Regions from separate parts of the Streptomyces sp. NPDC107522 genome, predicted to be linked through region 3. Evidence: riboswitches for the same ligand, from Rfam matches in the RefSeq annotation. Region 3 holds a riboswitch; each other region holds the start of a gene.

Region 1 (7,096 bases), on a different contig from region 3:
CGCCTATCAGCGCGCCCACGTGATCCCTGACGCCGATCAGGACCGGCCCGTGCTGTTCAACTCGTGGGAGGCGACCGAGTTCGACATCTCGGAGGAACAGCAGGGCACCCTTGCGCGGCGGGCCGCGGCCATCGGTGTGGAGCTGTTCGTCGTCGACGACGGCTGGTTCGGGGTGCGCACCAGCGACCGCGCCGGACTCGGCGACTGGACGCCCAACCCCGACCGCTTCCCGAACGGCCTCAAGCCGCTCGCCGACTACGTGCACGCCCTCGGCATGCAGTTCGGCATCTGGGTCGAGCCGGAAATGGTCAATCCGGACAGCGAGCTGTACCGCGGCCACCCGGAATGGGTGCAGTACCAGACCGGACGAAAGCGGACGGAGTTCCGCAATCAACTCGTACTGAACCTCGCACGCGAAGATGTCCAGGAGTACCTCTGGAACCAGCTCGACGGGCTCCTCTCCAGCGCCCCCATCGACTACGTGAAGTGGGACTTCAACCGCTGCTTCACCGACGCGGGCTGGCCCGGCGAGGTGTACCCGCAGCGGCTCTGGGTCGACCACGTGCACGCCTTCTACGCCCTGCTGGACCGGCTGCGCGCCGCTCACCCGGGTGTCGCCTTCGAGTCCTGCTCGGGTGGCGGCGGCCGGATCGACCTGGGTGTGCTCAGTCGTACGGACCAGGTGTGGACGTCCGACAACACCGACCCGCTCGACCGGCTCGCCATCCAGCACGGGTTCAGCCAGATCCATCCGGCGCGGGTCATGGCCGCGTGGGTCACCGACAGCCCGAACAACCAGCTCAACGGCAGGGTCAGCTCGCTGCGGTTCCGGTTCGTGAGTGCCATGGCGGGCGTGCTCGGCGTCGGCGGCGACCTCGCGCAGTGGACCGAGGCGGAGCTCGCCGAGGCGCGGGAATGGGTGGAGCTCTACAAGGAGATCCGGCCCCTCGTGCAGCGCGGAGACCTCTACCGGCTGCGGCCTCCGCGGGGCGGGCTGAGCGCGGTGCAGTACGTGCTCGGCGACGAGACCGTCGTCCTCGCCTGGCTCCAGGCGCAGAGCTACGGCGAGGCCGTACCGGCGCTGCGGCTGCGGGGGCTCGACCCGACAGCGTCGTATGAATGCCGCGAAACGGGCGAAGTTCACCGAGGTGCCGTATTGCTGCATCACGGACTGCGCACCGGATTGCGTGGCGACCTCGATGCGGCAGTTATCCGACTGCGTCGCATCTAGTGGTTCTGTCCGAATTGGCGCCTTCATTCCAACTCGCCCTGACCTGGGGAAAGCTGGAGCCGGGTCACGTGAGGAGCGTCATATTCGTGACCGAGCGTCGCCCGTCATGTTCACGTAATTCACGTGATTTTCAAGGGGTTTTGTGTCGGGCGACGCACCCATAATTCACTCAGGGTGACCGGGAATTCCCACAAGGGATCAACAGGAACGCATTCGGACGGAACCTCTCACTTGTTCCCGTGCGTCTTCCTCGCTTACGTTCGCCACCAATCCGGACGGACGCCGAATCCTGCCGCCGACCGGAGCCCGCACCGACTCACCCGACCATGGCAGGAGCGGGGGACCCACAGGTAGAACCGCCTGTTCCGGTCTCCGGAACAGGCTAGGGGTAAAGCCGCGTTCGCCGCGGCCGGGCATCTCCAGTCCGCACCCGACAGCTCACCTCGCAGGCGCCGGAGAGGAATTCGCCATGCCCGCGAAGGGTAAGCACCGCCGCCCGAAGTCCCCCCGCTTCACCCGCTCCATCGCCGTCGCCGGAACCGGCGGCGCCGCTCTCGCCCTCCCGCTCTTCGGGGCCACCGGCGCCCACGCCGCTCCTTCGCAGGCCGCTTCGGAAAAGGCCGTTCAGTCCCTTCCGGTCGCAGAGAAGAAGGTGGCCGAAAAGAAGGATGCCGCGCAGAAGACGGCTGTGCGGACCTATGCGGTGAAGGTCGGCGACTATCTCTCGAAGATCGCCGACGAGCAGAACGTCAGCGGTGGCTGGAAGAAGCTCTACGCCGACAACCGCGAGGCCGTCGGCGAGAACCCGTCGCTGATCCACCCCGGTCTGAAGCTCACGATCGGCGGCAAGAAGGCCGCGACGAGCGCCCCCAAGTCGTCGCCGTCGTCCCCCTCTTCGTCCTCCTCGTCCTCGAAGTCGTCCTCGAAGCCGTCGTCGGACTCGTCCGCCGCGAAGTCCTCCGCCCCGAAGACGGCCAAGGCCGCCGAGAGCGCCGACACCGCCGGCGCCGCCAGTGGCTTCAGCGCCCCCGTCTCCGCGGCCTCCGTCGCCACCGCGTACAAGGTGGCGGGCAGCATGTGGTCGAGCGGCTACCACACCGGCGTCGACTTCGCCGCCGCGACCGGCACCCCGCTGAAGGCGGTCGGCGCGGGCACCGTCGTCTCCGCCGGCTGGGGTGGCGCGTACGGCAACCAGGTCGTCATCCGGCTCGCCGACGGCTACTACGCCCAGTACGGCCACCTCTCCTCGCTCTCCGTCTCGCCCGGCCAGACCGTGACCGCGGGGCAGCAGATAGGCCTCTCCGGCGCGACCGGCAATGTGACCGGCCCGCACCTGCACTTCGAGATCCGCACCACGCCGGACTACGGCTCGGACGTGGACCCGGTCGCCTACCTCCGCTCCAAGGGTGTCGCCATCGGCTGACCCCCGCCGAAGCCTCACCTGACACGCCACCGAAGGCCGGACCCCGATCCCCGGGTCCGGCCTTCGGTGTGTCCGGGTGTCGACAAAGAGGGGGTGATCGGGGGGGAGTGATCTCCGCTCGGCCGCTGCAAGCGCTTTCTGGCGCCTCAACGTCCCTATGAAGGAGTCCCGTTCGTGACGACCACGCGCAGAGCGTTCGGAATCCTGGCCGCCGGTGCCGCTCTGGGGGCACTGGCTCCCGCGGGCGCGGCGAGTGCCGCGCCCCACCGCAGGCTCGTCGCCCACGACGACTTCCGCCACGGCCTCGCCCAGTGGCTGACCGAGTTGCAGGACGGTGGCACGGTCACCGCGTCACGCGGTGTGCTGGAGATCGACGTGCCGAGCGGTGCGACGGTGTGGTTCAGGAAACGCCTCGAAGGGCCGTACGTCCTCGAGTACACGGCCACCGCCGTGTCGGAAGGCGGGGCCAACGACCGCGTGTCCGACCTCAACAACTTCTGGAACGCCACCGACGTCCGTTCCCCGGACGACCTGTTCGCCACGCGCCGGGACGGTGCGCTCGCCGAGTACGACTACCTCAAGACCTATTACGCCGGTTACGGCGCCAACTACAACACCACGACGCGACTGCGCCGGTACGTCGGCGAGGCCGGAGTCCGCCCGCTGATCCACGACTACACCGAGCCGCTGCTGGTGCCCAACCAGCCCAACCGGGTCCGTGTCGTCTCCGACGGGGCGACCGTGCAGTGGTGGAACAACGGACGGCTCGTCTTCGACTACGTCGACCAAGAGCCTTACCGCAGTGGGCACTTCGCGTTCCGGACCGTTTGGAGTCACTTCCGGATCAGCTGCTTCCGGGTGTGGCGGTTGAGCCCACAACGCCCCTGATCAGAGGAGTATTCCAGGTTTGGCCAACACTTTAGGAGTGGCTTATCTCACCGCGCGTCAACCCTTCCTTACGGTCGCGTAGGTCACATTCGAAGGTGAATCATGCCTGTGTGGCAGGCGATTCGAAGAGTGACAGCAGATCAGAGATCGGGTCGTACGTCGCGGTGGGGGACAGCTTCACCGAGGGCGTCGGCGACCCCGGCCCCGACGGGGCGTTCGTCGGCTGGGCCGACCGGTTCGCGGTACTGCTCGCGGACCGGCGACCCGAGGGCGACTTCAAGTACACCAACCTCGCCGTGCGCGGCAAACTGCTCGACCAGATCGTGGAGGACCAGGTCCCGCAGGCCCTGGAACTGGCCCCGGACCTGGTCTCGTTCTGCGCGGGCGGCAACGACATCATCCGGCCCGGCACCGACCCCGACGAGGTGGCCGAGCGCTTCGAGCGGGCTGTCGTCCGGCTCACCTCCGCCGTCGGCACCGTCATGGTGACTACCGGCTTCGACACCCGTGGCGTGCCCGTGCTGAAGCATCTGCGCGGCAAGATCGCCACGTACAACGGCCATGTGCGGGCCATCGCCGACCGGTACGGCTGCCCCGTCCTGGACCTGTGGTCCCTGAAGACCGTCCAGGACCGCCGGGCCTGGGACGACGACCGGCTCCACCTGTCTCCCGAGGGGCACACGCGCGTGGCGCTCCGCGCGGGTCAGGTCCTCGGCCTGGAGGTTCCGGCCGACCCGGACCAGCCGTGGCCGCCGCTCCCGCCCCGCGGCACCCTCGAGATACGCCGGGACGACGTCCACTGGGCGCGCGAGTACCTGGTGCCGTGGATCGGACGGCGTCTGCGGGGCGAGTCGTCGGGCGACCATGTGACGGCCAAGGGGACGCTGTCGCCGGACGACATCAAGATGCGGATCGAATCGGTGGCTTGAGACGGTGCCTCGGCGGTGTGGGCCGTGCCCTGTTGGAGGGGGTGCGGCCCACGCGGCTGTCGTGGCCGTGGTGAACCGGACGGGGTTGTTGTGGCCGTGGTGAACCGGACGCGGCTGTCGTGGCTGTGGTGAAACCGGGTGCCCTGCGATCGGCGACCTCACCGCGCCGACGCGGTCAACGCCTCCCGCTCCAGCCCCAGTTCCCGGGCGAGCGCCTCGTCCACCCACTCCTGGGCACGCGCGCGTGACACCGCGCCCGGGTACGACGTCAGCTGTACGGCGAGCCCGTCGAGCAGAGCCGTGAGCCGTAGGGCCGTGCCGGCGGGGTCGGGGCAGCGGAACTCGTCCGCGGCCACGCCCTCCACGATGACCTCGGCGATGGCGGCCTTCCACTGCCGGTCCAGTTCCCTTGTGACCTCCTGCAGCGCGGGCTCGCGCAGCGCCGCCGCCCAGCCCTCGATCCACAGCCGCCAGCCCTTGGCCTGCCCGGTCGGCGCGTACCAGCGCACCGCCGCCCGCAGCCTGCGCAGCGCCGTCGTACGGCGACCGAGGAGCCTGCGCAGCCGGGCCAGGTCGCCCTCGGCCGCATGGGTGAACGCGGCCGCGACCAGCTTCTCCTTCGTGGCGAAGTGATAGAGCACCAGCGCGTTGCTCACCCCGAGTGCCGAGGCCACGTCGGCGATCCTGACCGCCGCCACGCCCCGCGCCTCTATCTGCTCCACGGCGGCCCGCAGCAACTCCTCACGCCGCTCCGCCACGCTCAACCGCACTCTACCCACTCCGTCACCCTAGGCCCTGTCGGCCAATTCCCGCCTGCCCGGCGGCGCCTGGCACGCACGCTCGCCGCGGTCGAAACGCCCACGTGACCTCTCCCCGCCCCCGCGCGAACCGGCTTCGCCGAGCTCTCGCGGGGACCCCCATCGCCGCCGGCCGGGCCCGCCCTCCGGGCGGACGACGGGAGTTTGCCGACGGGCCCCAGCCTCGCCAAGGGCCATTCCCGAGCCCTCCCCGGGCCGTTCCCGTGCTGTGGTCGGGCGCAGGCCCTGTCCGCCCGTAACCGAGGTCGAGTAGTGGCTGTGCGCCGCGCGTGGTGACGGCGTCACCGGTGCCAGCCGAACCGTTCGGCGATCACTGGCAGCCGGTCCGCCGCGATGGCGTGCGCGGCGGACCGGGGTGATGTTCCGTCGGCCTCGGCGCGGGCGAGGGTGAGGTCGGTCAGGGCGCGCATCGAGCGTCTCGTGTGGGCGAAGGCCTCGTCCGCGTCCGCGCCGATGTCGCCGAACAGCGTCCACCACCACCAGGCGTTCGTGGCCGAGTTGACCACGACGTCCGGCAGTACCGTGACGCCCCGCTCGGCGAGCAGCTCCTCCGCCTCGGGCCGTACGGGCATGTTGGCCGCCTCGGCGATCCAACGGGCCGTGATCACCCCCTGGTTGGCCGCGTCGATCGCGTACGACACGGCTGCCGGGACCAGCACCTCCGCCTCGGCCGACAGCCAGGCGTCGCCCGGCAGTTCGCGGTCGCCGGGGCGCAGCGCGGCGCGGTCGACGGTGCCGTACGCGTCCCGCGCCGCGAGCAGTGCCTCGATGTCGAGGCCCGCCGGATTGGCGATCGTGCCCTTGATGTCGGCGACGGCCACGACGGTGAGCCCCGCGCGCGTGAGGAAGCGCGCCGTGGCGCCGCCCATGGTCCCGAGGCCCTGCACGGCGACGCGGGTCCTCCAGTACGGCACCTCCGCCCGGTCCAGGGCCGTGAGCACCGACTCGGCGACCCCGCAGCCGCCGACCAGCTCGTCCAGCCCGATGCCGTCCACCTCGACCGCGAACGCGTCCGCGAGCCGCCGCCGGGCGCCGGCCTCGTCGTCGAGCAGCGGATACACCGCCTGGACGGACGAGACGAGCCCTGCCTCGGCCGCCGCCCGGTCGACCACGTCCTGGGAGAGGCCGAGGTCCTCGCCCGTGGTCCAGAAACTCTCGATGTACGGCCGCATGCTCCGCAGGTAGCGGACCAGGATCCCGTACGCCTCCGGATCCCGGGGATCGCAGTCGATGCCGCCCTTTGCACCGCCCAAGGGGACGTAGCGCGCCTCGGGGTCGTAGTGCAGGGCTTCCTTCATGGTCATGCCGCGGGCGAGCCCGGCGACCTCGTCCAGCGTGCAGCCCGGCCGCATCCGCAGCCCACCGCTGGACACGCCGCGCACCAGCCGGTCCACGACCAGGAAGCCCTGGCGGCCGGTGACGTGGTCGGTCCAGGTGAGCGACAGGAACGGGGTGGGGGTGGTCATGGGGTCTCCGGTGGGGAGGAGTGCTGCGCGCCGTGCGCGGGTTACTGAACGACGGGTCAGTATCGAAGTCGAGGCGGGGACATGTCAACGGTCCGGATGGCAGCCCAGGGGAACTAACCAGGGGCACGCGGGGTTGTCGGAGGGGCCGACCATAATGGAAGGCCTCACCGACTCCACCTGGAGGTACCGTGGCCGGTTTCCGTTTCCCGAGCTCCGGGCTGCGTGCCCTGCGGCCCGAGGCCTTCGGCGTGGACCCGAGCGGTGAGCGCATGGCGCGCATCCGCAGATCGCCGCACTTCAGGGACGGGGTCTTCCAGAATCCCGGAGGCACCGCCCGGACC
Region 2 (7,096 bases), on a different contig from region 3:
AACGAGACGCGAACCACCCTCCGGCGGCGACCTGGATCACCGTTCACCCGTCGGCCAGATTCCGCGTCACCCGTCAGCCACATTCCGCGCGCGCATGGACAGATGTGTGCATAGCGTGCAGCCATGATCACTCCACAGAAGGCCCTCAAGCGGGCCACCGCTCGAATAGTGTCGGTCAGCGCTGCCCTCGGCATCGCTCTCGCAGCAGGGGCCGCGACGGCCGCAACCGCCGCCGCCGCACCCGCTTCCCCCGTCACCAAGTCCGTGGCTGCCGGCGGCCACGAACACGGTCACCACCACGGCCACCACGGCCACCACGGTGGCGACGACGGGTGCGTAGGCCTACTCGTCCTCATCTGCAACTGACGGACAACCTGCACCGGTTGCGACAAACGGCCCCGATACCTCCACGAGGTACCGGGGCCGTGCCATGTCACCGCGCGTCAGTCAGTCGGCGCGCCTGCCCTCGTCCGCGTCCTCCGCCACCTTGAAGGCGATGCCGTCGAGGATGTCGTGCTCGCTCACCACGACCTCCTCGGCGCCGATCCGCTCCATGATCGCGAGCAGCACCAGCGCGCCCGCGGCGATGACGTCAACTCGCCCCGGATGCATGGACGGTACGGCCGCCCGCTCCGCGTGGGTCGAGTGCAGCAGCCACTCGGTGATCTCCCGGACCCGGTCGTGTCCGATCCGTGAGTGGTGGATGCGGGTCGAGTCGTACTCGGGCAGCTCCTGGGCGATCGCCGACACCGTGGTCACGGACCCGGCGAGCCCCACCAGCGTGCGCGCCTCACGCAGCGGCACCGTCTCCTCGGCGAGGTCGAGGGCCGCCTCGATGTCGGCCCGCATCGCCGCGATCTGCTCCTCGGAAGGCGGGTCGGAGACGACCCCGCCCTGCGCCAGATGACGCTCGGTCATCCGCACGCAGCCGACGTCCACGGAGCGCGCCGCGCGGACGTGCTCCTCACCGACGACGAACTCGGTCGAGCCACCGCCGATGTCCACGACCAGGTAGGGCTTGGGGAGGTGGTCGTGTTCCGCCAGCTCCTTCGTCGCGCCCGTGAAGGAGAACTCCGCCTCCTGATCCCCGGTGATGACCTCGGGCTCGACCCCCAGGATGTCCATGACACCCCGCACGAACTCGTCCCGGTTCTCGGCGTCCCGGGACGCGGACGTGGCGACGAAGCGCAGCCGCTCGGCGCCGTGCTCCTTGATGATCGCCGCGTACTCACGGCAGGCGGCGAAGGTGCGCTCCAGTGCCTCGGGAGCGAGCCGGCCGGTCCGGTCGACGCCCTGCCCGAGCCGCACGATGGTCATACGGCGGTCCAGATCGACCAGTTCACCGCTCTCCGGGTGCACGTCGGCGACGAGGAGCCGGATGGAGTTGGTACCGCAGTCGATGGCGGCGACGCGGGTCATGGCGGGGCCCTTCTGTGATCACGAGAACTTCTCGACGCCGGTCAGCGTCTTTCAGCCCGTCCGGCGTTTGACGACGAGGCCCCTTCAGGGCCGACGGGGATCCAGGGGGCGGAGCCCCTTCAGGATGGGACGGGTAGGGGCGGCGGGGGCGAGATCACTCGGCCGGAACCACACACGGCCCCTTGCGCCACCACTCCGGCAGCATCGCAATGGCCTCGTCCCCCAGCGGATTCACCCCGGGCCCGGCAGCCAACGAGTGCGCCACCAGCACATGCAGACACTTCACCCGATCCGGCATCCCACCCGCGCTCGGAAACCCGGTCAGCTCCTCGATCTCGTCCCGGCGCCGGATGTAGTCCTCGTGCGCGGCACGGTACGCGGCGGCGAGTTCCGGGTCGGTCTCCAGCCGGGCCGTCATCTCCTTCATCACCCCGTTCGCCTCCAGCGTCCCGATCGCGGAGTTCGCCTTCGGGCACGTCAGGTAGTACAGCGTCGGGAAGGGCGTGCCGTCGGGCAGCCGCGGTGCCGTCTCCACGACGTCCGGCTGACCGCACGGGCATCGGTGGGCGATGGCGCGCAGCCCGCGCGGCGGGCGTCCGAGCTGCTGCTTGAAGGCCTCGATGTCCGAGTCGGTCGGCTCGGTGCGCGGGGTGGCGGGCGGGGGCGTTTCCATGCCTGTACGAAAGTCTCTCTAAGGTGTCTGTCGGTTCACTGATCGGAGGCGTCGGCCTTGTCGACCCCGTCCCAGATGTTCGAGTACCAGGGCCGGTCGGCCGCGTCCACGCCGGTCCGCGCCTGCTTGGCCGCGTCCGGGTCGACCACGATGTAACCGGTCTCCCCGGGCATCACATAGTGCAGCCGCTGCCGGATCTGCTGCTCGGCGTACGCGTCGTCCTGCCAGCGTGCCTTGAGGTCGCGCAGCTGCTCGACCCGCTGGGCGGCCTCCTCCTTCTGCCGCTGCAGATCGGCGATCTCGGCGCGCTGGGAGACGTACTGCCTTATCGGGTAGGCGAGCGCCACGACCATGGAGCAGACGACCAGCGCGAGCAGCGCGGCCCGTCCGGTGAGCCTGGAGCGCCGGGCCTGCCGCTTGGTCTGGGAGCGGTAGACACGGGCCGCCGTCTGCTCGCCGAGCAGCCGGATCCTGGTCGCGGTGGAGAACCGGTCCCGGTCCTTCACGGCCATCTTCCCCGCCTCCCGTCTCACACGCGTACGTCCCCGCACACGGTACGGGACCGAGTACGGGGACGTACGTATGCCTGGCTAAGCCTTAGCCCTGCCGAGGTCAGCCCTTGAAGCGCGGGAAGGCCGAGCGACCCGCGTACACGGCGGCGTCGTCGAGGATCTCCTCGATGCGCAGCAGCTGGTTGTACTTGGCGACGCGCTCGGAGCGGGCCGGGGCGCCGGTCTTGATCTGGCCGCAGTTGGTGGCGACGGCCAGGTCGGCGATGGTGACGTCCTCGGTCTCGCCGGAGCGGTGGGACATCATGCACTTGAAGCCGTTGCGCTGGGCGAGCTCGACGGCGTCCAGGGTCTCGGTCAGGGAGCCGATCTGGTTGACCTTGACCAGCAGGGCGTTGGCCGCGCCCTCCTCGATGCCGCGGGCCAGGCGCTCGGGGTTGGTGACGAACAGGTCGTCGCCGACGAGCTGGACCTTGTCACCGAGCTTGGCGGTGATGGTCTTCCAGCCCTCCCAGTCGTCCTCGAACAGCGGGTCCTCGATGGAGACGAGCGGGTACGCCTCGACGAGCTCGGCGTAGTACTCGGTCATCTCGGCCGCCGAGCGCTCCTTGCCCTCGAAGACGTAGACGCCGTCCTTGTAGAACTCGGACGCGGCGACGTCGAGGGCGAGGGCGATCTGCTCGCCGGGGGTGTAGCCGGCCTCCTTGACGGCCTCGAGGATGAGGTCGAGGGCCTCGCGGTTGGAGCCGAGGTTCGGGGCGAAGCCGCCCTCGTCGCCGAGGCCGGTGGCCAGGCCCTTGCTCTTCAGGACCTTCTTCAGGGTGTGGTAGACCTCGGCGCCCCAGCGCAGGGCCTCGGAGAAGGACTCCGCGCCGATCGGGGCGATCATGAACTCCTGGATGTCCACGTTGGAGTCGGCGTGCGAGCCGCCGTTCAGGATGTTCATCATCGGCACCGGCAGCAGGTGCGCGTTCGGGCCGCCCAGGTAGCGGAAGAGCGGGAGGTCGCTGGCCTCGGAGGCGGCGTGGGCGACGGCGAGCGAGACGCCGAGGATGGCGTTGGCGCCGAGGGAGCCCTTGTTGTCGGTGGCGTCCAGGTCGAACATGGCCTGGTCGATCAGGCGCTGCTCGGTGGCGTCGTAGCCGACCAGCTCCGGGCCGATCTGCTCGATGACGGCGAGGACGGCCTTCTCGACACCCTTGCCCAGGTAGCGGTTGGGGTCACCGTCGCGGAGCTCGATGGCCTCGAAGGCGCCCGTCGAGGCGCCGGACGGAACGGCGGCACGACCCGTGCTGCCGTCGTCGAGGCCGACCTCGACCTCGACCGTGGGGTTGCCTCGGGAGTCCAGGATTTCCCGAGCTACGACGACGTCGATGGACGGCACGAGCATCTCCTTCTTGGGATGTGACGCGGGTACGCAGACCGTGGTGGGTACTGCGAGACGAGCCTAACCGGCTCACGGCGATCGGCCAGCGGTCGACCGGCCCGTGGACAGAACCGAGAGTAAATTGTTTCCGAACGGAACAAAAACCCCCGTACACAAAAGCACCCCGCACAAAAAACCCCGCCCCGGTGCGTACGGGGGAACACGCACCGGAGCGGGGAGCCCGTGGGGACGGGGGTGGCCCTCACGAGGCCTTCATTATGAGGACCACGGATGGGAGGGCGCTGTGGTTCAGCTGTCGCCCGGGTATTACTTCAGGTGCAGCTGCTGACCCGGGTAGATCAGGTTCGCGTCCTCGACGATGTCCTTGTTCAGCTGGAAGAGCTTCTCCCAGCCGCCCTTGACGTCGTGCTTCTCGGCGATCGAGCTGAGGGTGTCACCCTTGACGACCTTGTACTCGCCGTCGCCCTTCTTGACCTTCTTGCCGGTCGGGGTGGTGACGGTCTTGGTGCTCTTCTTGGCGGCCGGGCGGTCGGTGGAGCGGGAGGCCGACTGCTGCTCGGTGGAGCGCGTGGTCGTCTCGGTGCTCTGCGAGGAGCCGCTCGCCGAGGAGCCGTTGTAGGCGGCGCTGGACAGGCCGGTGCCGCAGTTCGGCCAGGCGCCCTTGCCCTGGCCCGCGAGGACCTTCTCGGCTATCTCGATCTGCTGGGCCTTGGTGGCCTTGTCGGCGGTGGAGGCGTACGCCGTGCCGCCGTACGCGGCCCAGGTGGAAGCGGAGAACTGCAGACCGCCGTAGTAGCCGTTGCCGGTGTTGATCGACCAGTTGCCGCCGGACTCGCACTGGGCGACGGCGTCCCACTCGGACGCGGTGGCGGCGGAGGCGCTGCCGGCCGCCATCAGCGGGGCGGCGACGGCGGCGGCACCGGTGACGCCGACGACGGCGATGGCGCGAGCGGCCTTGGACGGACGACGGTGCTTGCCCTTGCTGGAAAACAGCATGGAGAGATCCCCTCACCGACGCCTGCGAGGTGAGCTGTCGGGTTCGGGCCGGTTGAGTTGCCCGGCCGCGCCCGGTCGCCTTTCGGCTCCCGTTGCGCGGCTTCACCCCTAGCCGACTCCGGCCGTGCGGCCTCGAAAGGCCTCAACTGCCGGACCCGGCGCCTACCTTGGGTCCCCCGCTCCTGCCTACGGCGCTTGACGCGACGACTGTTCCCGTGCGGCCGCTGGCAGGATTCGGCGTTGCGGCAGCCGGGGCTCGGATTGCCGAGCGATCACGACCGTAGACACCCGAATCCCGGATTTCCAAAGACGATCAGGGCTTCTGAGATCTATCTCTCACTACATTTAAAACGGACATTCAGCGCGAACCATGACGCGAACTCCAGCTGCTTTTCGCCCTGTTCGCCCCCTATTCGGCGGGGAGTTCCAGGGTCTGACCGGGGAAGATGTGGTTGGCGTCAGTACCGATGGCCTTCTTGTTCGCGTCGTACAGCGCGGACCATCCACCGTCGAGCTCAAGGGAGTCGGCGATGGACGCGAGAGTGTCGCCGGCGCGGACGGTGTACGAGGCGTGGCGACCGGAGGCCTTGGCGGCACTGTCGGCGACCTCACTCTCGTCGGCGCTGGGGCCGCGATGGCGACCGGAGCCGGCCACGGCGTCGGCCGTTTCCGCGTAGATCGCCCCCGTGTCGGCGAGACCCCAGGAGCCCACATCCTGGCCGGAGTTGGCCTGATCGTCACTCTTGGGCGTCTCCGTGGAGGGGTCCTCGGGTGACTGCGAGGCCTTTGCGGAGGGTGACGTACCGGACTTCGCGGAATCGTCCGCCGAAGAGGAAGAAGAGGGAGAAGAGGACGAATCCTGGGACGATTCGGACGAACCATCGGGAGAGCCGCTCGGCGAGTTCGAGGAGTCCGACGAGTCGCCGGACGAGCCTGAGGGCGTCGACGAGCCGGACGAGTCGGAGGAATTGGACGAGTCAGATGATCCGGATGAGTTGGATGAATCCAGCAATCCGGAAGATCCGGACACCTCGGAGGGCGAGTCCTCCGCGACGCCGGTGTCGAGGTCGACCGAACCGGAGTCCTTGGTGAGCCCGTTGAGCACCGCACAGGTACCCCAAGGGCTGGTGCCCTGGTCCGCGAGGATCTTCTGAGCGACGGCGATCTGCTGGGAGCGGCTCGCGAGGTCGGGACTGGAGGCGTAGTCGAGGCCGCCGTACTTGTCCCAGTCCTCCTGGGTCAACTGCAGTCCGCCGTACTGCCCGTTGCCGGTGTCGGCGCTCCAGGAGCCGCCGCTCTCGCACTCGGCCACCTTGTCCCACACGGTGCCCTCGGCTGCGCTGGCGCCCGTGGCGCCGAGCAGCGGGATGGCGATGGCGGAGCCGGTCACACCGGCCGCGACGATGAGGGCCGGAGCCTGGCGGGGGCGACGGTGACGACCGTTCCCGGAGAGCATGCGGGGACCTTTCGCGAGACAGCAGGGACCGGCGCGACCGGTCGTGCCGGGTGTTGCAGGGGCCGCGCTGATCCGTGAACGTATAGGCAGGCGATCACTTGTCACAAGTTAATGCCGCGTAGATCACGTGAAGATCACAGACTTGAGGGCATCTCATCTTCGGGTGTGCGAACGGGCCGTGCGGGGTAGGTGGAGCGTTTCGCTCCGGTCCGTGACCGGACGGCTGTGAAGTGCGACGACGGCGCTGCGCTCACGAAGGCGACGGCGCTGCGCTCACGAAGGCGATGGCACGGCGGTCACGGTGCCGGTGTGAATTGGACGGGCAGCGTACGCAGTCCGCGCATGATGAGGCCGCCTCGCCACCGCAACTCGGCCGGGTCCACCGCGAGTTCCAGATCCGGGAGGCGGGTGAGGAGCGTGGCGAGGGCGGTCTGGCCCTCCAGCCGGGCCAGCGGGGCGCCGAGGCAGTAGTGGATGCCGTGGCCGTAGCCGAGGTGCTGGTTGTCGCGGCGGCCGAGGTCGAGGACGTCGGGGTCGGCGAACCGCTCCGGGTCCCGGTCGGCGGCGGCCAGGACGACCAGGACGGGGTCGCCGGGTGCGATGTGCTGCCCGCCGATGGTGAGGGGTTCGGTGGCGAAGCGCCAGGTGGCGAGCTC
Region 3 (7,096 bases):
CCAGCTCGTCGAGGAAGCGGGTGTACGGGACCTGCTGGTCGTCCTCGGGGAACCAGACGCCCCATGAGTCGGGGGCCGAGCCCAGGCACAGGTTGCCCACGGTGGTGCGGAGAGGGGTTGGCGCCGTTGCCATGGCATGTCCTTCGGGGAGGGGACGGGCGTCGGTGGACGTCTCTTCCGTCGCAAGTGCTGTCGCGCTCTACTAGCGCGCTCTAGTGCGAGTACGATGGCCCTGGTCCAAATGTCATGTCAATAGCTTGTTGCTGGGAGATTTCGCGACCTCGCTAAGGTGAGCGGCGTCGAAGGGTGGGTTCACAGGTGGATGCATCAGGCCGGCAGCGGCCCACGATGGCGGACGTCGCCGAGAAGGCGGGCGTATCCCGAGCGCTCGTCTCGATCGTCTTCCGGGACCTGCCGGGTGCGGGCCGGGAGACCCGTGAGCGGGTGCTGCGCGTCGCCGACGAGCTGGGCTACCGGCCGGACAACGCGGCCCGGCTGCTGGCCCGTGGTCGCAGCCGCACCCTCGGTGTGATGTTCACTGTCCACCAGACCTTCCAGGCCGACCTGGTGGAGGGTATCTACCCCGAGGCCGAACGGCTCGGCTACGAGGTCCTGCTGTCCGCCACCGGCCAGGGCCGCTCCGAGGGCAAGGCCGTCGAGGCGCTGCTCAGCCATCGCTGCGAGGCGGTGATCCTGCTCGGCCCGGATGCGGCGGCCGCGGACCTCGACGCCCTCGGGCGCCGCACGGTCGCCGTCTCGGTCGGCCGCCGGGTGCCCCAGGCCCGCGTCGACAGCGTGCACACCGCCGAGGGCAAGGGCATACGGCAGGCCATGGACCACCTCGTCGAACTGGGCCACCGCCGGATCGTGCACATCGACGGCGGCCGTGGTCCCGGCTCGGCCGAGCGGCGGCGTGCCTACCGGGCCGCGATGCGCCGCCACGGCCTGGAGGCCGAACTGCGGGTCATCCCCGGCGAGCACACCGAGCAGTCCGGCATCGAGACCGGCCGCCTGCTGCTGGCCGAGCGCGACAGCGGACGCCCCCTGCCCACGGCGGTTCTCGCGGGCAACGACCGTTGCGCGATGGGCCTGTTGATGGCCCTGACGCGAGCGGGCGTCGATGTCCCGCGCGACCTGTCCGTGGTCGGCTACGACGACAGCCATCTCTCCCACCTGATGCCGATCGGCCTGACGACCGTGCGCCAGGACGCGGTCCTCATGGCCGAGCACGCGGTCCGCTTCGCCGTGGACCGGCTGGAGGACCAGGACCTGGAGCCGCGCGAGGCGGTTCTCGATCCCAAGCTCGTCGTACGAGGCACGAGCGGGCCGGCCCCGTCGTAGGAGCCCGCCCGAGAGCCGTACGCATCGTGAGGGGGCCGACCCCGCAGGGCCGGCCCCGGAGTTGAGCGGCGGGGTCGGCCGCGCCCCGTCGCGGTCACGGCCGACCCCGCCTGTCCATGTGCGCGCTCAGCGCGTTCCCTTCGCGGCGAACTCGGCGACGGCGTCGACGTTGTCCTTGGTGATGAAGGCGGGGCCGGTGAGGACGGGGGCGGTGCCGCCGCCGCTGAAGTTGCCGTTGGTCTTGTACAGCCACAGGGAGTCGACCGCGAGGTAGCCCTGGAGGTAGGGCTGCTGGTCGACGGCGAATTCGACCTTGCCGTCCTGGACGGCGGTGACGAGTTCCTTGTTGAGGTCGAAGGTGGCGACCTTGGCCTTGCTGCTCGCGTCGGCGGTGGACTGGACGGCGGTGAGGGCGAAGGGGGCGCCGAGGGTGACGACCTGGTCGATGGTGGGGTCCTGCTGGAGTTTGGCGGTGATGGTGGACTTCACCGAGGGCATGTCGGTGCCGTTGACGTAGAGGTTGTCGGTGGTGCCCTTGAAGCCCTTCTTCAGGCCGGCGCAGCGGGCTTCGAGGGCGACGTGGCCTTGTTCCTGGATGACGCACAGGGCGTGCTTGGCGCCGGTGTTGTTGAGTTTTTCGCCGAAGGCCTGGCCGGCGATGTTCTCGTCCTGGCCGAAGTATTCGAGCATGCCGAGGTCTTTCCAGTCGTCGAGGCCGGCGTTGAAGCCGACGACGGGGATGCCTGCGGTCTTGGCCTTGGCGATGACGGCTTTCATGGCGGAGGGCTTGGCGGCGGTCAGGGCGATGCCGTCGACTTTCTGGTCGATGGCGTTCTGGACGAGGTTGGCCTGGTTTCCGGCGCTGGGGTCGGCGGAGTAGACGAGTTTGATGTTGTCCTTGGCGGCGGCGGCTTCGGCGCCCTTGCGGATCAGGTCCCAGAAGGTGTCGCCGGGGGCGGCGTGGGTGATCATGGCCACGGTCATGCGGGGGGTGGTGGCCTTGCCGGCCGCGGCGCCGGTGGTGTCCTCCTCGGACTTCTTGCCGCCGGAGCTGCTGGAGCAGCCGGTGGCGAACAGGGCGCCGGCCAGCACCGTGGCGGTCAGAGCGGCGGCTCGCTGGTGTCTGCGCATGTCCCATGCACCTCACTGTGCTGATCAGGGCGGGTTCTCAGGTGGGGGGAGGTTCACGGGTTACCGCCCGCTGGATACGACTGGAGCGCTCCACTAGCGCGCTCTAGTGGCAGGTACTATGCGGGCCTCGGCAGGTGATGTCAATGGGCTTGTCAGGACGTACCGACAAAGCCGAGGTGGCGGGGTGTCACCGATGGGTGGGCAGCGAAAGCCACCCCGCCTCGTGGAGGCAGGGTGGCGGCGGTGGCGTCTGTGGTGGGGGCGCCGGATCAGGCGGGGCGTATCACGCTGTGGATCGCCGCCTCACCGGCGTAGTGGATCGTCTCCTCGCGTATGGACGCGCCCGGGCCGGGGGCGTGGATCATCATGCCGTTCCCGGAGTAGATGCCGACGTGGCCGGCGTGGAAGAGGACCAGGTCGCCGGGCTCGACGTAGGGGAGGGCGATTCCGCGGCCGGCGGTGGCCTGCTCCTGCGGGGTGCGCGGGAGCGTGATTCCGGCGGCCTTCCAGGCGGCCTGGGTGAGGCCTGCGCCGTCGAACGCGTCCGGGCCCGTCGTGCCCCAGACGCAGGGTTTGCCGAGCTGGGCGCGGGCGAACTCGAGGGCTCGCACGGCTCGGGTTTCCTGGGGCGCGGTGGGCGTCGTGGGGGCGGTGGGTGCGGCGACGGCGCTCGTGCCCAGAGCCGGGCTCGTGTCCAGAGCCGGGGTTGTGCCTGGAGCCGGGCTCGTGCCGAGGGTCGGGCTCGTGTCAGGGGCCTGGGGGTAGAGGGTCTGGCCCGTGCCGAGGGTTTGGCTTGTGGTGGCGGCCGTGGGCGGGTCGGCAGACCAGACTGCGGTGCCTGCCCAGGCCGTTGTGTCGGCCGGGACCGGCGTAAGGTCGGCCGCGCCCAGCTCCTGCAGCGCCTGCCACTGTGTCTCGGCCGCGGGCTGGACCGGGGCCGGTGTGGTGCTCCAGGTGTCGGTGGGCTGGACCGGGGCCGGTGTGGAGCTCCACGTGTCATCGGGCTGGAGCGCGGTCGGCGTGGAACTCCAGGTGTCGGCGGCCGGGGCCTGGCTCGGCGTGGTTTCGATCGGTGTGAGCGCGGTGCCCTGTTGTGCGGTGTAGGCGGACAGCAACTGGCGGGCCCGGTCGAGCTTGAGTCGGCTCTGTTCCTTGGTCGTCCGCAATGAGGACCGCTGTTGCGGATCGGCCGTCGACTCGGCCGCAGGCGCGGTGGTCGGAGCGGGCAGGGCCAGGGCGGTCTGGGTGCCGTGTGTGCTCTGCGTGATCTGGTTGTTCTGTGTGTCCTGGATGGCCCAGGTTGCCGTCTGCGATGCGTCCGGAGCGGCCGGCAGGGCGGCGACGGGGCCGGCAGTCAGCTCGGCCAAGGGAGTCGTTCCGGCGGCCGGACCGGACGTCAGCTCCGCGACCGGGGCGGCGGGCAGCTCCAGTGAGGCACGGCCGGTTGCCTCACGCCCCCGGTCGGTCAGCCCCTCGACCGCACGCTCCGCCGGGCGAGCCGGCCGTGTCCCGGTGGGACGGTCCGGCACCCTGTCGCTCGGCAGCCTCGCCGGGACGGTCGGACCCAGCTTCGAGCGGGCCGCGTCGAACCACTGCCGGGCGACGCTGTCGAGGGCCGGGTCGCTGCGCCTGCTCTCGTCACGCCGGACAGCCGAGGCGGACCCGCGTCCGGCGTCCGTCGGCCGGTCGGCGCGCCCCCGCGGTCCCGTCGCCGCGGCGCGAGTGGCGTTGAAGGTCCCCGTGTCGGACTCGGCCTGGTTGTAGAGGGAGCTGACCCGTCGGCTCACCTCCTCGCGGCTCGGCGTCTCGTCCCCGACGGACGGGGCGGCGTTGGCCGTCTGGCCGAGCAGGGCCACAGAGGTGAGGGCCGCCGACGCGAGTGCGGAATTGCGCATGCCGGGGAGGCTCAAAGCCCCCGGACGCGCGGTGCGTTCCGGCGCCATGGGCGACGTACTCCTTCCGTACTCCGCCTACCGAGTTAGCTGACGGGTTCGGGTTCCGGAAGGTGTGCCCTACGGCCCTTGCCCCGAAGGGCAGTTGGCCGATTCACCCCAAGTTCGGTTGGGTCCCCGGCTCCAGTGGCCGCGTGGGCGCACCGGACTCGGCGGAGGCCGCACGTCCCGGCGGGTTCGCCGGAGGTCGTCGTGCGGCCTGAGGCGTAACCTAACCAACTTGTGTGTCTCGCGTGAAGATTGACGTGTGAAATGTCCGATACGTTTTTGTGACCTTCGACGCTCGGGGCAGGTCGAGGGCCGAATTCACTTCGCGGCGCGCTGGCTCCGCCACGCCGAGTAATGATCGAGGATCGTCTCCTCGATCGGGCGGTAGGTGATGCCCAGTTCGCTCACGCTCCGGCTGTTGTTCACTTCGAAGCGGATGCCGAGGTGCTTGCGGATGTAGTCCTGGGTCAGCCCGAAGGCCGGGCCGAGGAGGCGTACGGGCCAGTGCGGGAGCGCGGTGCGCGGGAGGCGGAGGTCGCGTGGGTGCCGGGTCCGCAGGATGCGGGCCATCTCGTGGAAGGACGTCATGGTCCGGGCGGCGAGGATGTATCGGCCCTTCGCGTCCGGGTTCTCCGCCGCCGCGATGTGCGCGTCGGCCACCTCGCGCACGTCCACCGTGGTGAAGCTGAAGTCCGGTGCGCCGTAGAAGAAGTAGCCCTTGAAGAGCTCCTCCAGCAGGAACAGGCTCCCGGACTCCGAGGCGGGTGTGAGGGAGGGGCCCAGGATCAGGCCGGGGTTGACCGACACCATCCGCCAGCGGTCCTGGGCGGCCTCCGCGTCCCATGCCGCGCGCTCCGCGACGGTCTTGGCGTAGTGGTAGGGGTTGTTCTCCACCGTGCTGGTGGTGTTGAAGTACCGTTCCGAGAGGACCGCGTCGTCCATGTCCAGGACGTCCGCGTAGTCGCCGAAGATCGCGCCCACGGTGGAGGTGAGGACGAGCCGGTCGACCGTGGGCGTCCGTTCGACGGCCGCCAGCACGTTGCGCGTGCCCAGCAGGGCCGGGTCGACCATGTCCCGGCGGCCGTCCTTGATCTTCTCCGGCATGCGGAACGGCGACGCCACATGGAACACCACCCGGCAGCCGCTCATCGCCTCGTCGAAGGCGCCCTCGGTGAGCAAGTCGGCCTCGAACAGCGACAGTCGGCCCGGATGCGCGTCCTGCATCTCCCGCAGCGGCCGTACCTTCGCCGTGTCGGCCGTGCTGCGCACGGTGGCGTGGACCTCGTAGCCGCGCTCCAGGAGCCGGTTGACCAGATGGCTGCCGACGAACCCGCTGCCACCGGTGACCAACACGGCCGCCGACCCGTCTGCGCCCACCCTCACCCCTTCTCCCGCACGGAAGCCGGTCGATCACGGTAGCGGCGATCCCTGTGCACGGCCATGCGTTCGAGGGCACGGGGGACAGCTTCCCCAAGGGTGCAGCCGGGTACCGAACGGACCGTCTTCGGCCCGGCTGCGGTCATGCTCCGTTGCCGCGGAGGCGGATGACGTGCGGGCTGTCCTGGGCGTTGGTGGTGATCCTGAGGGCGCCGAGGAGTTCCCCTCCAGCAGGCGGGGTGAACGTGACGGCGATCGAGCGGGAGTCGCCGCCCCGCAGGACGGCACCGGTACACGTGTCCGCCGTCTTGACGAAGCCGGCTGTACCGTCGGCGATGTCGACACGTTCGACGGTCAGCGCTCCGGAGCCGGTGTTGGTCAGGTGGACCGTCCGGGGGGCGGAGGGGGAGGCGACCGCCTGGTCGCCGAAGTCGAGGGCGGCGGTGCTCAGTGCCGCGTGAGGAGCCACCCCCGTTCCGAGCAGGGCAGCGGTGTGGGTCCGGCCGAGACTGTCGGTGACGCGTACCTCGCCGGCGCGGGCGCCCTCCGCTGTCGGGAGGAAGATCACCCTGATCCGGCAGTAACCGTTCGGCCGCAGCACGCTGCAGGAGTGGTCGTGGCGGAAGTCGCCGCTGACCGCGAGGCTCTGGATGGTCAGCTCGGTGTTCCCGGTGTTGGCCAGCAGCAGGTCCTGTCGTGCGCTGAACGTGCCGACCGGCTGCGCCTCGAAGGTCAGCCCCGGCGGATCGAACGTCACCACCGTGCCCAGACCGGTGCCGGTCAGCGGCACCGAGAGGCCGGGCACGGGAGCCGCGCACCGCACGACGAGGTCGGCGTCCCGCATACCGATCGCCGTCGGCCGGAAGGTCACCCCGACCGCACAGGACCCTCCGGGGGCCAAGGGGCCGCCGCCGCAGCCCTGTTGGATCGCGTAGTCGCCCGCCGCGGCTCCCGTCACCGTCACCGAGGTCACGGTGATCGGATCGGCTCCGTTGTTGGTCAGGGTCACGTGTTGCGGCGTGGCCGTACTGCCCACGCGCTGCGGCGGGAAGCCGACCGCGGTCGGGTCGGCGCCGCACAGAGGCGCGGGGACGCCCGTGCCGGTGAGCGCGACGGTGCGGGGACTGCCGGAAGCGTTGTCGGTGATCCGCAGCTCCGCCCTGCGGGCTCCGAGTGCGCTCGGCGTGAACAGGACGGCGACCGTGCACGACCGCTCGGGCGTGATGGTCTCCCGTCGGCAGCGGTCCTCGGCGACCTGGAAGTCACCCGCGTCGGGTCCCACGAGATCGACGGCGCCGATCTCCAGA

Evidence for each region. Region 3 has a riboswitch for cyclic di-AMP ahead of ACZ7L6_RS06180 (C40 family peptidase). Riboswitches for the same ligand answer to the same signal wherever they lie in the genome.
Region 1: another riboswitch for cyclic di-AMP. It lies ahead of ACZ7L6_RS02665 (M23 family metallopeptidase); the one in region 3 lies ahead of ACZ7L6_RS06180 (C40 family peptidase).
Region 2: another riboswitch for cyclic di-AMP. It lies ahead of ACZ7L6_RS22710 (transglycosylase family protein); the one in region 3 lies ahead of ACZ7L6_RS06180 (C40 family peptidase).

What each region holds. Positions count from the first base shown of each region.
Region 1 covers NZ_JBVKAU010000001.1:615,620-622,715, forward strand. The annotation lists gene ACZ7L6_RS02660 (alpha-galactosidase) at 1-1,231, shown strand, start outside; cyclic di-AMP (ydaO/yuaA leader) riboswitch at 1,539-1,696, shown strand; gene ACZ7L6_RS02665 (M23 family metallopeptidase) at 1,701-2,654, shown strand; gene ACZ7L6_RS02670 (DUF6250 domain-containing protein) at 2,829-3,542, shown strand; gene ACZ7L6_RS02675 (SGNH/GDSL hydrolase family protein) at 3,653-4,471, shown strand; gene ACZ7L6_RS02680 (TetR/AcrR family transcriptional regulator) at 4,630-5,250, opposite strand; gene ACZ7L6_RS02685 (Glu/Leu/Phe/Val dehydrogenase dimerization domain-containing protein) at 5,571-6,755, opposite strand; gene ACZ7L6_RS02690 (MBL fold metallo-hydrolase) at 6,944-7,096, shown strand, end outside.
Region 2 covers NZ_JBVKAU010000006.1:525,143-532,238, reverse strand. The annotation lists gene ACZ7L6_RS22735 (hypothetical protein) at 124-366, shown strand; gene ACZ7L6_RS22730 (Ppx/GppA phosphatase family protein) at 448-1,419, opposite strand; gene ACZ7L6_RS22725 (DUF501 domain-containing protein) at 1,574-2,092, opposite strand; gene ACZ7L6_RS22720 (FtsB family cell division protein) at 2,128-2,604, opposite strand; gene eno (phosphopyruvate hydratase) at 2,705-3,985, opposite strand; gene ACZ7L6_RS22710 (transglycosylase family protein) at 4,295-4,984, opposite strand; cyclic di-AMP (ydaO/yuaA leader) riboswitch at 4,989-5,188, opposite strand; gene ACZ7L6_RS22705 (transglycosylase family protein) at 5,394-6,440, opposite strand; gene ACZ7L6_RS22700 (cytochrome P450 family protein) at 6,737-7,096, opposite strand, start outside.
Region 3 covers NZ_JBVKAU010000002.1:215,288-222,383, forward strand. The annotation lists gene ACZ7L6_RS06165 (TIM barrel protein) at 1-133, opposite strand, end outside; gene ACZ7L6_RS06170 (LacI family DNA-binding transcriptional regulator) at 349-1,341, shown strand; gene ACZ7L6_RS06175 (sugar ABC transporter substrate-binding protein) at 1,468-2,472, opposite strand; gene ACZ7L6_RS06180 (C40 family peptidase) at 2,742-4,367, opposite strand; cyclic di-AMP (ydaO/yuaA leader) riboswitch at 4,424-4,589, opposite strand; gene ACZ7L6_RS06185 (NAD-dependent epimerase/dehydratase family protein) at 4,731-5,789, opposite strand; gene ACZ7L6_RS06190 (choice-of-anchor D domain-containing protein) at 5,932-7,096, opposite strand, start outside.